Lentimicrobium sp. L6: one gene and its partner. The main gene of each other region encodes a partner of the protein of the gene in region 2 in a complex. Links are inferred from orthologs where the notes say so. Each region holds a gene or a part of one and is shown on either strand. Other genes may lie near its edges.

Evidence for each region. Proteins that work in one complex are often made in the same cells at the same time.
Region 1: the proteins of groL (region 2) and metK are in contact, whole or in part, in a cryo-EM structure (PDB 8P4O), measured with the Escherichia coli proteins. The link is inferred for Lentimicrobium sp. L6 from one-to-one orthologs.

The regions. Positions count from the first base shown.
Region 1 is NZ_JABKCA010000020.1:46,671-51,029, reverse strand. Bases 1-2,794 are described here. They hold metK (methionine adenosyltransferase), read left to right. Parts: upstream 1-667; coding sequence 668-1,921; downstream 1,922-2,794. Other genes in these bases: HNS38_RS07035 (TonB-dependent siderophore receptor), read right to left, coding at 2,180-2,794; HNS38_RS07045 (alpha-glucosidase), read left to right, coding at 1-420. Outside these bases: more of HNS38_RS07035, read right to left, coding at 2,795-4,216; HNS38_RS07030 (desulfoferrodoxin family protein), read right to left, coding at 4,317-4,359. UniProt on the Escherichia coli protein: Catalyzes the formation of S-adenosylmethionine (AdoMet) from methionine and ATP.
Region 2 is NZ_JABKCA010000050.1:14,390-20,375, forward strand. The notes cover bases 3,133-5,986. They hold groL (chaperonin GroEL), read right to left. Parts: upstream 5,459-5,986; coding sequence 3,806-5,458; downstream 3,133-3,805. Other genes in these bases: HNS38_RS13090 (DUF4468 domain-containing protein), read right to left, coding at 3,133-3,580; HNS38_RS13100 (co-chaperone GroES), read right to left, coding at 5,494-5,763; HNS38_RS13105 (MmcQ/YjbR family DNA-binding protein), read left to right, coding at 5,960-5,986. In the rest of the region: HNS38_RS13075 (GYDIA family GHMP kinase), read right to left, coding at 1-530; HNS38_RS13080 (hydroxymethylglutaryl-CoA reductase, degradative), read right to left, coding at 594-1,910; HNS38_RS13085 (type 2 isopentenyl-diphosphate Delta-isomerase), read right to left, coding at 1,913-2,896; more of HNS38_RS13090, read right to left, coding at 3,047-3,132.

The DNA of each region.
Region 1 (4,359 bases), on a different replicon or contig from region 2:
ATGCAGTGGAATGCCTCTAAAAATGCGGGATTTAGTTATCATGAACCTTGGTTGCCCATAAATGATAATCATGCCTTTATTAATGTTGAAGATCAGAAAAATGAGCCTGATTCAATATTGAATTTATATAAAAGTTTGATCAGCTTGAGAAAGCAGTATAAGAGTCTTCAAAAGGGAAAGTGGCAAACCATTTTAAAAGGTGATGACCAGCTATTGGCTTATTATCGTTCTTATAAAAAGGAGAAGCTTTTAATTGTTCTAAACTTTTCGGCTAAAACTAAAAATATGGAACTTCCCAAAGGTAAATTTGAATTGATTTTCAGTATAGCGCCTCGATATTCAGATTTAAACAATGAAAACCGATTTTTTGAAATCATTCCATACTCAGGGCTAATTTTTAAGAAAGAAATGAATCGATAATGGCATAATGAATTTGGTAATTTTGTTATCATTTTCCAAATTAGCTCTAAATAGGGCCGTTTTATATAAAAGGGTAGAATTTCATGATAAATTATCTCTAATTTTATTTATCTTTGCCCTCGAAATGAGTGGAAAGATTTGATTTGCTTGCAACCACATTAAAAAAATGCTAAAACAATAATGTCTTTACATTTCCTTGCAAGCGTCTTTCCCGTAAATATTTAAAAAATTATAAAATATAAATAAAATGGGATATTTATTCACATCCGAATCTGTTTCCGAAGGTCATCCAGACAAAGTTTCTGATCAGATTTCTGACGCATTATTAGATGCTTTTATCGCTTATGACGCTGATTCTAAAGTTGCCATCGAGACTCTTGTTACTACTGGTCAAGTAGTTTTAGCAGGAGAAGTTAAATCTAATACCTATGTTGATGTTCAGCAGGTGGCACGTGAAGTCATTAATAAAATAGGATATACCAAGAGCGAATATATGTTCGATGGTAATTCTTGCGGTGTTTTATCGGCTATTCATGAACAATCGGATGATATTAACCGTGGAGTAGATAAGGTAAATAAAGAAGACCAAGGTGCTGGTGACCAAGGAATGATGTTTGGTTATGCTTGTAAAGATACTGATTCTTACATGCCTTTAGCATTAGAGATTTCGCATATTCTTCTTTATGAAATGGCTGCTATTCGTCGTGAAGGTAAAGAAATGACTTACTTACGTCCTGATAGCAAGAGTCAGGTAACTGTAGAGTATGGTGATGATAACCAACCTGTCAGAATTGATACTATCGTTGTTTCAACTCAGCATGATGAATTTGATGATGATGAGCCTATGGTTCAAAAAATTAAAGAGGATGTTATTAATATTTTAGTGCCTCGTGTAAAAGCTTTATTGCCTGAAAAAATACAATCATTATTCAATGAAGAAATCATATATCATGTAAATCCTACAGGAAAGTTCGTGATAGGTGGTCCCCATGGTGATACTGGTTTGACAGGCCGTAAGATTATTGTTGACACCTATGGTGGTAAAGGTGCTCATGGTGGTGGAGCTTTCTCTGGTAAGGATCCTAGTAAAGTAGACAGGTCTGCGGCTTATGCTTCTCGTCATATTGCAAAAAACATGGTGGCAGCAGGAATAGCTAATGAAGTATTAGTACAGTTGAGTTATGCTATTGGAGTCGCGCAACCGGTTGGTGTTTATGTAAATACTTATGGAAGTTCTCAGGTAGAATTGTCTGATGGTGAAATTGCAAAAATGATTCAAGAAGTATTTGACCTTCGTCCAGCTTTTATTGAAGATAGGTTAAAACTTAGAAACCCAATTTATGCTGAAACAGCATCTTATGGTCATATGGGAAGAACTCCAAAAACTGTGAAGAAAAAATTCCATAGTCCTTATCAAGGTGATAAAGAAGTAGAAGTAGAATTGTTTACCTGGGAGAAATTAGACTATGTTGATGTATTAAAAACAGCATTTGGTTTATAATCTATGCAAAATTTAGATATTGAAAGCCTGGCGGATGTCAGGCTTTCTTTTTAGGTTTGGATCAATTTATCATATTGGCTGACTATGCTTATTATACCAATTAAATATCAAACTTACTCAATTGTTCTAGGGTATAACTTATTTTAGGTCATATATACAGATTTCATTAGATCGCTTTTGTTAAACTTGATATTTTTTTTAAAAAAGTGGTGCCCATTTAAATAGGCACCACTGAAATTGAAATTAAAACCAATCTTTTTAAAGCTCAAGTTTATACTTTATACCTCCAAGCATCCAAAGCCCAGGCTGAGCCACACCAAACTCTACAACTTTAACATCGTTTATATTGTTGGCTTCTGCAAAAAACTCCATGGATTTGTATTTATAGCTCAATTTAGCATTGATAGACCAATAATCTTCATAAGGATGGTCTTCGTACGTAGACTCCTCAAAATTATAAGTTTGATAAGAGCCTAATCTATCTTTATAGGAAGATGCAATCTGAAGATTTAGATTCTTAATCAATTTAAACTGAAAGACCAGATTAAACTGATGGCGAAGATTATTCAAGGCATATTTGCTCTGAAGGTCTATATCTTCTTTTTTCATATCCAAATAGGTGTAGTCTAAGTTCATCTGCTTCCAAAACTTCACATTCCACAATACATCGGGTTGTATTCTTGTGGCCAATTCTATACCATTGGTGGTAAGGTCTGTGATGTTTTCTGTTCTCCAAATGGTGTCATGCCATACCCAATCAATGATATCGTTTCCATAACGGCGGAATACTGCTGCTTGAATCTGATATCCTTCTTTTTGGTATTCAGTACCCATTTCTAAAGTGAATGATTTCTCTGGATTTAATTCTGTATTACCCATATTAGCAGGTCCAGAATAGAATAAATCAGTGAATGTAGGAAGTCTCATGGCATGATTAGCGGAGGCTATTAATTTGAGTTCTGGATTCAGTTGATAGCTTATGTCTAAACCAGGATAAACGGAGATATCTTGGTCTTTAGTGGAATACCAGTGGGCCAGTAATCCAAGTGAAATCTGCCACTTTTTACCCAATTCTTTAGATTGTTCCACATATAAACCTGCATGGTCGCGCTCAAAAGAATATTTAAACTCTTGGTCTTTTGCCCAGCTGATATTTTCTGGCTCGTCCAGCTTTTCTCCCATACTCGAACTCAACAAATGCTCTCTTTTGATATTTAATCCCACCGAAGTTTTTCCCAATTTAGAATAGAATATCATTTTTACCCTTCCTCCGTAAACATCTGTTTGGTGGAAGTTCTGATAGAGCTCTGGCTTCTCTCTGGTGAGTTGCCAATTGTCTCTATGCTGACGATAATAGGGGAGCACAGAAAGCCTCAACTTGTTGCCAAAATGAAACCCAAGTGCTGCATTTCTGCTCTGGTTGCTTTCGTACTGCAAAGGATATTTGGGAGAGTAAAAAGAGTTGGCTCCAAAGTCCTTCTGCATAAATCCCAGTTGGGCATCCATCAATAGGGCTTTCAATTGTAGACTTGACTGTAAAAAAGCATTATAGCTTTTAAAGTCGGTATTTTCCATATAACCATCACTGGCTTTCTGGTCGTAGGAAACTCGTGTTTTCCAGTTTTTCACTTGGAAGTTTCCCGTAGCTCCATAATGATATAAACCATTTTGTCCACCCATCAACCTGGCCGATAGATGGTTTCCTTCTTCAGCTTTGGTAATAATGTTGATGGCACCACTAAAGGCATTGGGTCCGAAAACTCGAGCACCAGGGCCTTTCAGCACTTCTACTTTTTGAATATCGGAAATATCAACCGGGATATTCAAATTAAAATGACCAGTTTGGGGGTCAGAAACGGGAATTCCGTTGATTAACACTAAAACTTGATCGAATGAGCCACCTCTGATGCTCACATCTGCTTGTACTCCTTGGCCTCCTCTTTGGCGGATGTCTACCGACTGTACAAAAGAGAGAAGCTCTGCCAAATCGCTGACGGGCGCCGACTCAATCTCTTGTTTAGTGATGGTAGTAATCATCCTTCCATGTTGCGAGAAAACCAGAGGTTCTGCTTGTGCGGTCACTTCTAATTCTTCCAACTCCACATCTTCACCTGGAATAGCCAAGGTGGCGCTTTGTGCTACAACAGCACTAGCAGCCAGTGTCAAAATGCTGAAAGTAAGCTCCAATCTTCCGATTTTCACTACGCTTTTCAAACTATTAAACACTGCATAGGCTTTTCGACTCCATTGACGGAAATGAATAGAACGAGGACCACTAAAACTTCTAGATTTCATAATGAAATATTTTAATGATTATTAAGCCGGCAAAAGTAGTCTAATTTCAAAAAATGAGAAGTTTTTTGAGAAAAATAATGAGTTTTTTTAAAATTGTATCTTAACCTAATTTCTCAGCATGTTCCCATATGCCATGAAGATTA
Region 2 (5,986 bases):
TTAAAGTCGATGGTTGTCACCTTGGGTTCTCCATTGACCAACTGATAGAATATAGGACTATTACTGCGAGCAGTTGCCACATCTACCCCACTACCATTACTGGTTTGACGCACCAATTGATGAGGATTTACATCGAGCCAATAACCTATATTCGATAATAAAGTAGAACTAGAGCCCAAACCCCAATTTTTATCAAAATCTAGATTGGTTCTTATTTTAATGCCTTTCTGATTATCTACAGAAATACTTGCCAAATCGAAAGCTTTTTTGAGGATGTTTTTCAAATGTAAAGCCATCTTCTGATCGTTGGTGTGGATGATATTAAATAGTCTGGACCCGAAGTTTACTTGAAGCCATCCTTTATTTAATACTTTGGCTTCCCAACGAATACCACTGAACTCTTCATGCAAACTCACTTCGAGGCGTTGTCCATATTTTGTAGGGACAGCCATAGCCAAAGCACCATCAAGAACTAGGTATTCCCCAGTAATGAGTAATTTTCCGTTGGAATGAAATGCGGCTATGTTCATATATTAGCACTTAAAGTACTTCAAGTATTTAGAGTACTTAAAGTTATGAATCCTCTATTTAAATTATTGTCGAATATCATTAATAAAATCTTCTACTACTGAAAAAGAAACTTTACGAGTCTTAAAATATTCTACAGCAGTCTGTTTTTCAGTTTCAGTGGCGCCAAAGTTATTCAAAATATTTAATAAGTGCATTTTCATATGACCTTTTTGAATTCCCTTGGTGGTTAGGGATCTCAACGCACCAAAATTATTCGCTAATCCAGCCACAGCAGCTATTTGCATTAAATCATCGGCATGAGGGTCACCAAGCAATTCCATAGTAAAACGTGCTAAAGGATGCAATTTGGTTAATCCTCCAACGGTTCCTAAGGCCATGGGAACTCTCAAAACATATTTAAAACGCCCCTCCTTTATCTCAATAGAAGTCAAACTACGGTATTTTCCATCGCGGGCAGCATAGGTATGCCCACAAGCTTCAACAGCTCTAAAATCGTTCCCCGTGGCTAATACCACAGCATCTATTCCGTTGAAGATTCCTTTATTATGGGTAGTGGCACGATAAGTATCCACAGTAGCAACTTGTACCGCTTTTTCAAACTTCCAAGCAAAATCCTCCGCTGAAATATCGGGGTCCACTCCCTCTAAGTCTTTAATATCACATTCCACCCAAGCTTCCACCAAGCAATCTGGGGTGTAATTACTCAGAATTGACATGATGACTTGTATGGGATACTCGTTCAACTCTATGTTCTCACTTACTTTTTCTTTTAAAATCTCAGCAAATTCCTCTAAACAAGAGTTAATAAAATTGGCACCCATGGAATCTACTGTATTAAAACTGGCTTTGAGCTGATAATAATCATCAATTTCAGTTCGCATGTCCACCAATTCAATATCGAGGATTCCTCCGCCTCTTTCCCTCATGTTTTTGGTGATTCCATCAGTTCCTTGAAAGAAATGCTTTTTTAAAACTGGGAAGAATGCATTTAATTTTTCAAAATCACCAGCCCAAGTAAAATGAACTTGACCTATTTTTGTTTGATTAATAATCTGGGTATGAAAACCTCCTCTTGTTGACCAGAATTTAGCGCTATTACTTGCGGCTGCTACCACCGAGCTTTCTTCAATCACCATAGGAATCATATAGTTTTTCCCATTGATGATCACATTGGGTGCAATTCCATAAGGAAAGAAAAAGTTGGAAATGGTATTCTCAGAAAATTCTTCGAAAAGCTTTTGTTTAGCAATTTCGGCATGCCAAAAAGATTTGAGTTCTTTTTCTACTTCTTTTGGATTGGGGAAATAGGCAGCTACCTTTTTAACTTTTTGTTCTTTATCTAGTTTCGAAAATCCTTTGATGATTTCTTTTTCAAGCATAATTATAGTTTGTGTAAAAACTTCTCCGCTATTTGAAGACTTCTCTTCACTAAAGTTACATATTTTTTTAACTCGGAATAATCTTCACGAGCATATTTTAAAAACTGAAATGCCATGCCAATAATAGCAGGTGCAGATAATTGCTGAAGCATGTAATAGCCCCTCAATGGATTCATTCCTCCGCTGACGATCAATTCTTTTTGTTGCACCATATTCATGGGAAGTTCATTTAAAAAACCCACCATATCGGCAGCACTATGTCCCACAGATGCAAAACCACTCATCTGTTCCATCACCATCTCATCGGAACGCATCAACTCAATTAAGCTAAAATTGGTTCCTCCCAAGGCTCCAAATTCTATTCCTGCAATATCAGTTTCCAGCAGCGCATCTAAACTTTTAGGGCCCATTCCTTGTCCAACTTCTTTTACAAAAATCGGGAAATCAATCAACTCTAATAATTCTTGGATAGTTTCTAGAGGAGGCCTTTTATAAATATCACCCTCTGGCTGCATGAGTTCTTGAAGTGGATTGACGTGAAGCATGAGTCCATCTGCTCTGAGTTCAGTGACCAATTCGATGATCTTGTCAACTGCCTTAATGTCCAACAAGTCCTCCACTTGTGCAATTCCTAAATTGGCCATCAATGGTAAATCATTTCCCATGATGTCTCTCACATTAAAATCCTCAAAACGTTCCTTGGATTGTAATAATGGACGGCAAGAGCCCAAGCCCATTCCCATTCCAAACTCTCGACAAGCCTGAGCGAGATTTCTATTAATATCTTGGGCTTCTTTGGTTCCACCTGTCATGCTACTTACCCAAAGTGGCAAACTCAATTCTTTAGCCAAAAACTTCGTCTTCTTCAATTCCTCCAATTGATTAGAGACCAACATGGGTTCATAGTTAAATAATTCTGAGACTTCTTGCTCGAACATCTGAGCTTGATAAGCCAAATTAATATGGTCTTTTTTCCGGGATTCCATAGCATTAGATTAGCTGCAAATATATGGAATTGTGGTGGAGTGGCAAGTATGGTCTTTTGATAAGAGATTCTTAATTCTTCAAGGAATTCAAAAAAAGAAAACCACTCTACTGAATGTAAAGTGGTTTTCAAATATCTTAATAAGAAAATTCTACCATTTCTCTTCCTCATATACTTTTGGTGGCTTCATACCTTCTTTTAGACTTTCTAGCTTTTCTTTGGCAAAAGCATCTAATTGTTGAAGGTTAACTGAGCTAGGTGCTGTTCCTTCTGGTAACCAATTCTCGCAGGGGAATTTTGAAGTTTTCTTCAAAACAAAATTGGTCATCTCGGCACGGTATCGTCCATCTTTAAAACGAATAATCATGTCGTACATCACTTCACCCGCATTTGTGATCGTTCCACTTTCAAGGGCCTGTGTTAGATTAAATCTATGACGGATAACAATTTTTTTATTCACCATATCGCGAGTTGGAGTCACCGATGTAGGATTCTTATATTCCTCATTGATCCACTTTACACAACGTTTGAATAAATCTTTGGCATCCGCATCTTCTTGTACTAGCTCAACGTATCTAATCTGACCCTCCTCATCCAAAGGAATATCTGGAGTAGATAAATCAGTTTGCGCCTTAAGAATAAATGGCGCTATAATGGCTAAAATGATGATTAAATTCTTTTTCATAAACTTTTTTTTTGCATTAATAATTGATGGAAAACTAAAATTTCCCATTTTCAAAAATACACATTAGCATTTTTGAGTTCATCTGAATTCAGAGGACTTTTCAACAGCCTATTTTTTATAAGTGAAACTCTATTTAATCCATAGCCATCATCGTGCCATTATTGTAAAACAAAAAAGTCCTCTGGAAATTTCCAGAGGACTTTTTGAATATAGTATTTTATAGGCTTACATCATTCCGCCCATGCCACCCATTCCACCCATACCACCAGCTGGCATTGGAGGCATAGCATCACCACCTTCTTCTTTGTGCTCAGAAATCACACAAGCAGTAGTTAATAGCATGCTAGAGATAGAAGCAGCATTTTCAAGTGCTACACGAGTAACTTTAGCTGGGTCAATTACACCTGACTCATAAAGGTTTTCGTAAACTTCTGTTCTGGCATTGAAACCATAATCGCCTTTACCGTTTCTTACTTCATTAACAATAACAGAAGACTCTAAACCAGCATTGGCAACGATTTGACGTAATGGCTCTTCAATAGCACGTTTTACTATTTTAATACCAGTTAACTCATCTTCGTTATCGGCTGCTAAATCGTCGAGGCAAGAAATGGCTCTAATGAAAGCGACTCCACCGCCAGGGATAATTCCTTCTTCAATAGCTGCCCTAGTAGCAGCTAAAGCATCTTCGAAACGATCTTTCTTTTCTTTCAATTCCATTTCAGAACCAGCTCCAACGTAGATCACTGCAACACCACCAGCTAATTTAGCTAAACGCTCTTGAAGCTTTTCTTTGTCGTAATCAGAAGTTGTAGACTCAATTTGAGCTTTAATCTGATTTACTCGTGATTCTATTAGAGCTACTTCACCTTTACCGCTTACAATAGTTGTATTGTCTTTGTCGATAACGATTTTATCAGCAGTTCCTAGATTCTCTAAAGTAGCATCCTCTAATTTATATCCTTTTTCTTCAGAAATAACGGTAGCTCCAGTTAAGATAGCAATGTCTTCTAACATTTCTTTTCTACGGTCACCAAAACCTGGAGCTTTAACAGCAGCAATTTTCAATGAACCTCTTAATCTATTCACTACTAAAGTAGCTAATGCTTCGCTTTCTACATCTTCAGCAATAATGATTAATGCTTTTCCAGTTTGAGCGGCTTTTTCTAGAATAGGAAGCAAATCTTTCATATTGCTTACTTTCTTGTCGTAGATTAAGATGAATGGATTCTCATAAACAGCTTCCATTTTCTCAGTATTAGTAACGAAATAAGGAGAAATATATCCTCTATCGAACTGCATACCTTCAACCACATCAACACTAGTTTCGAAACCTTTGGCTTCTTCAATAGTGATTACACCTTCTTTTTTTACTTTAGCCATAGCTGCAGCAATCATTCCACCAATAGCTTTATCGTTATTAGCAGAAATAGTAGCCACTTGCTCTATTTTCTCATTACTATCACCTACAGCAATAGCTTGTGATTTGATATCAGCAACAACAGCAGCAACCGCTTTGTCAATACCTCTTTTTAGATCCATTGGATTGGCACCAGCGGTAACATTCTTTAATCCTGTAGTTACAATTGCTTGAGCGAGAACAGTAGCAGTAGTTGTACCATCACCAGCTAAATCGTTGGTTTTAGAAGCTACTTCTTTCACCATTTGTGCACCCATATTCTCAACAGTGTCAGTCAACTCGATTTCTCTAGCTACTGTAACCCCATCTTTAGTAATGGCTGGTCCACCAAATGATTTGTCAATAATTACATTTCTACCTTTTGGTCCAAGTGTTACTTTAACTGCATTAGCTAATGCATCTACACCTTTCTTTAAAGCTTCTCTTGCTTCGTAATCGAATATAATGTCTTTTGCCATTTTTCTATATTTTTATTTTTGTTATAATCAATGAATTAAATGATAGCCAGAATTTCTGACTGCTCCATGATAAGGTAATTGCTTCCTTCAAGTTCTACTTCAGTACCAGCAAATTTGCCATAAAGTACAGTGTCACCAACTTTTACTAAAAGGTCTTTTCCCTCTTCAGTTTTACCTGTAGCCATCACTTTTCCTCTCGATGGTTTTTCTTTTGCTGTATCTGGAATAATAATTCCACTTGCTGTTTTTGTTTCTGCCGCTAATGGCTCAATTAAAACTCGTTCTCCTAAAGGTTGTATTTTCATGTTTTAAATATTTTAAAATTGATAGTTTGTGCTTATCGAATTTTATGCCAATTGATAAGGAGGTATGTTTTGTCAGGAAGATATGACATGATGACATTGTCTATTTTCTTCAAAAACACAATAATTAGAAACTCTTAAAATGATTACACTGAAATCTATTAATATTTTCCTATTTTCGTAATCGAAATTAAGCATAATGAATATTGAAGAAATAAGAGCCTAT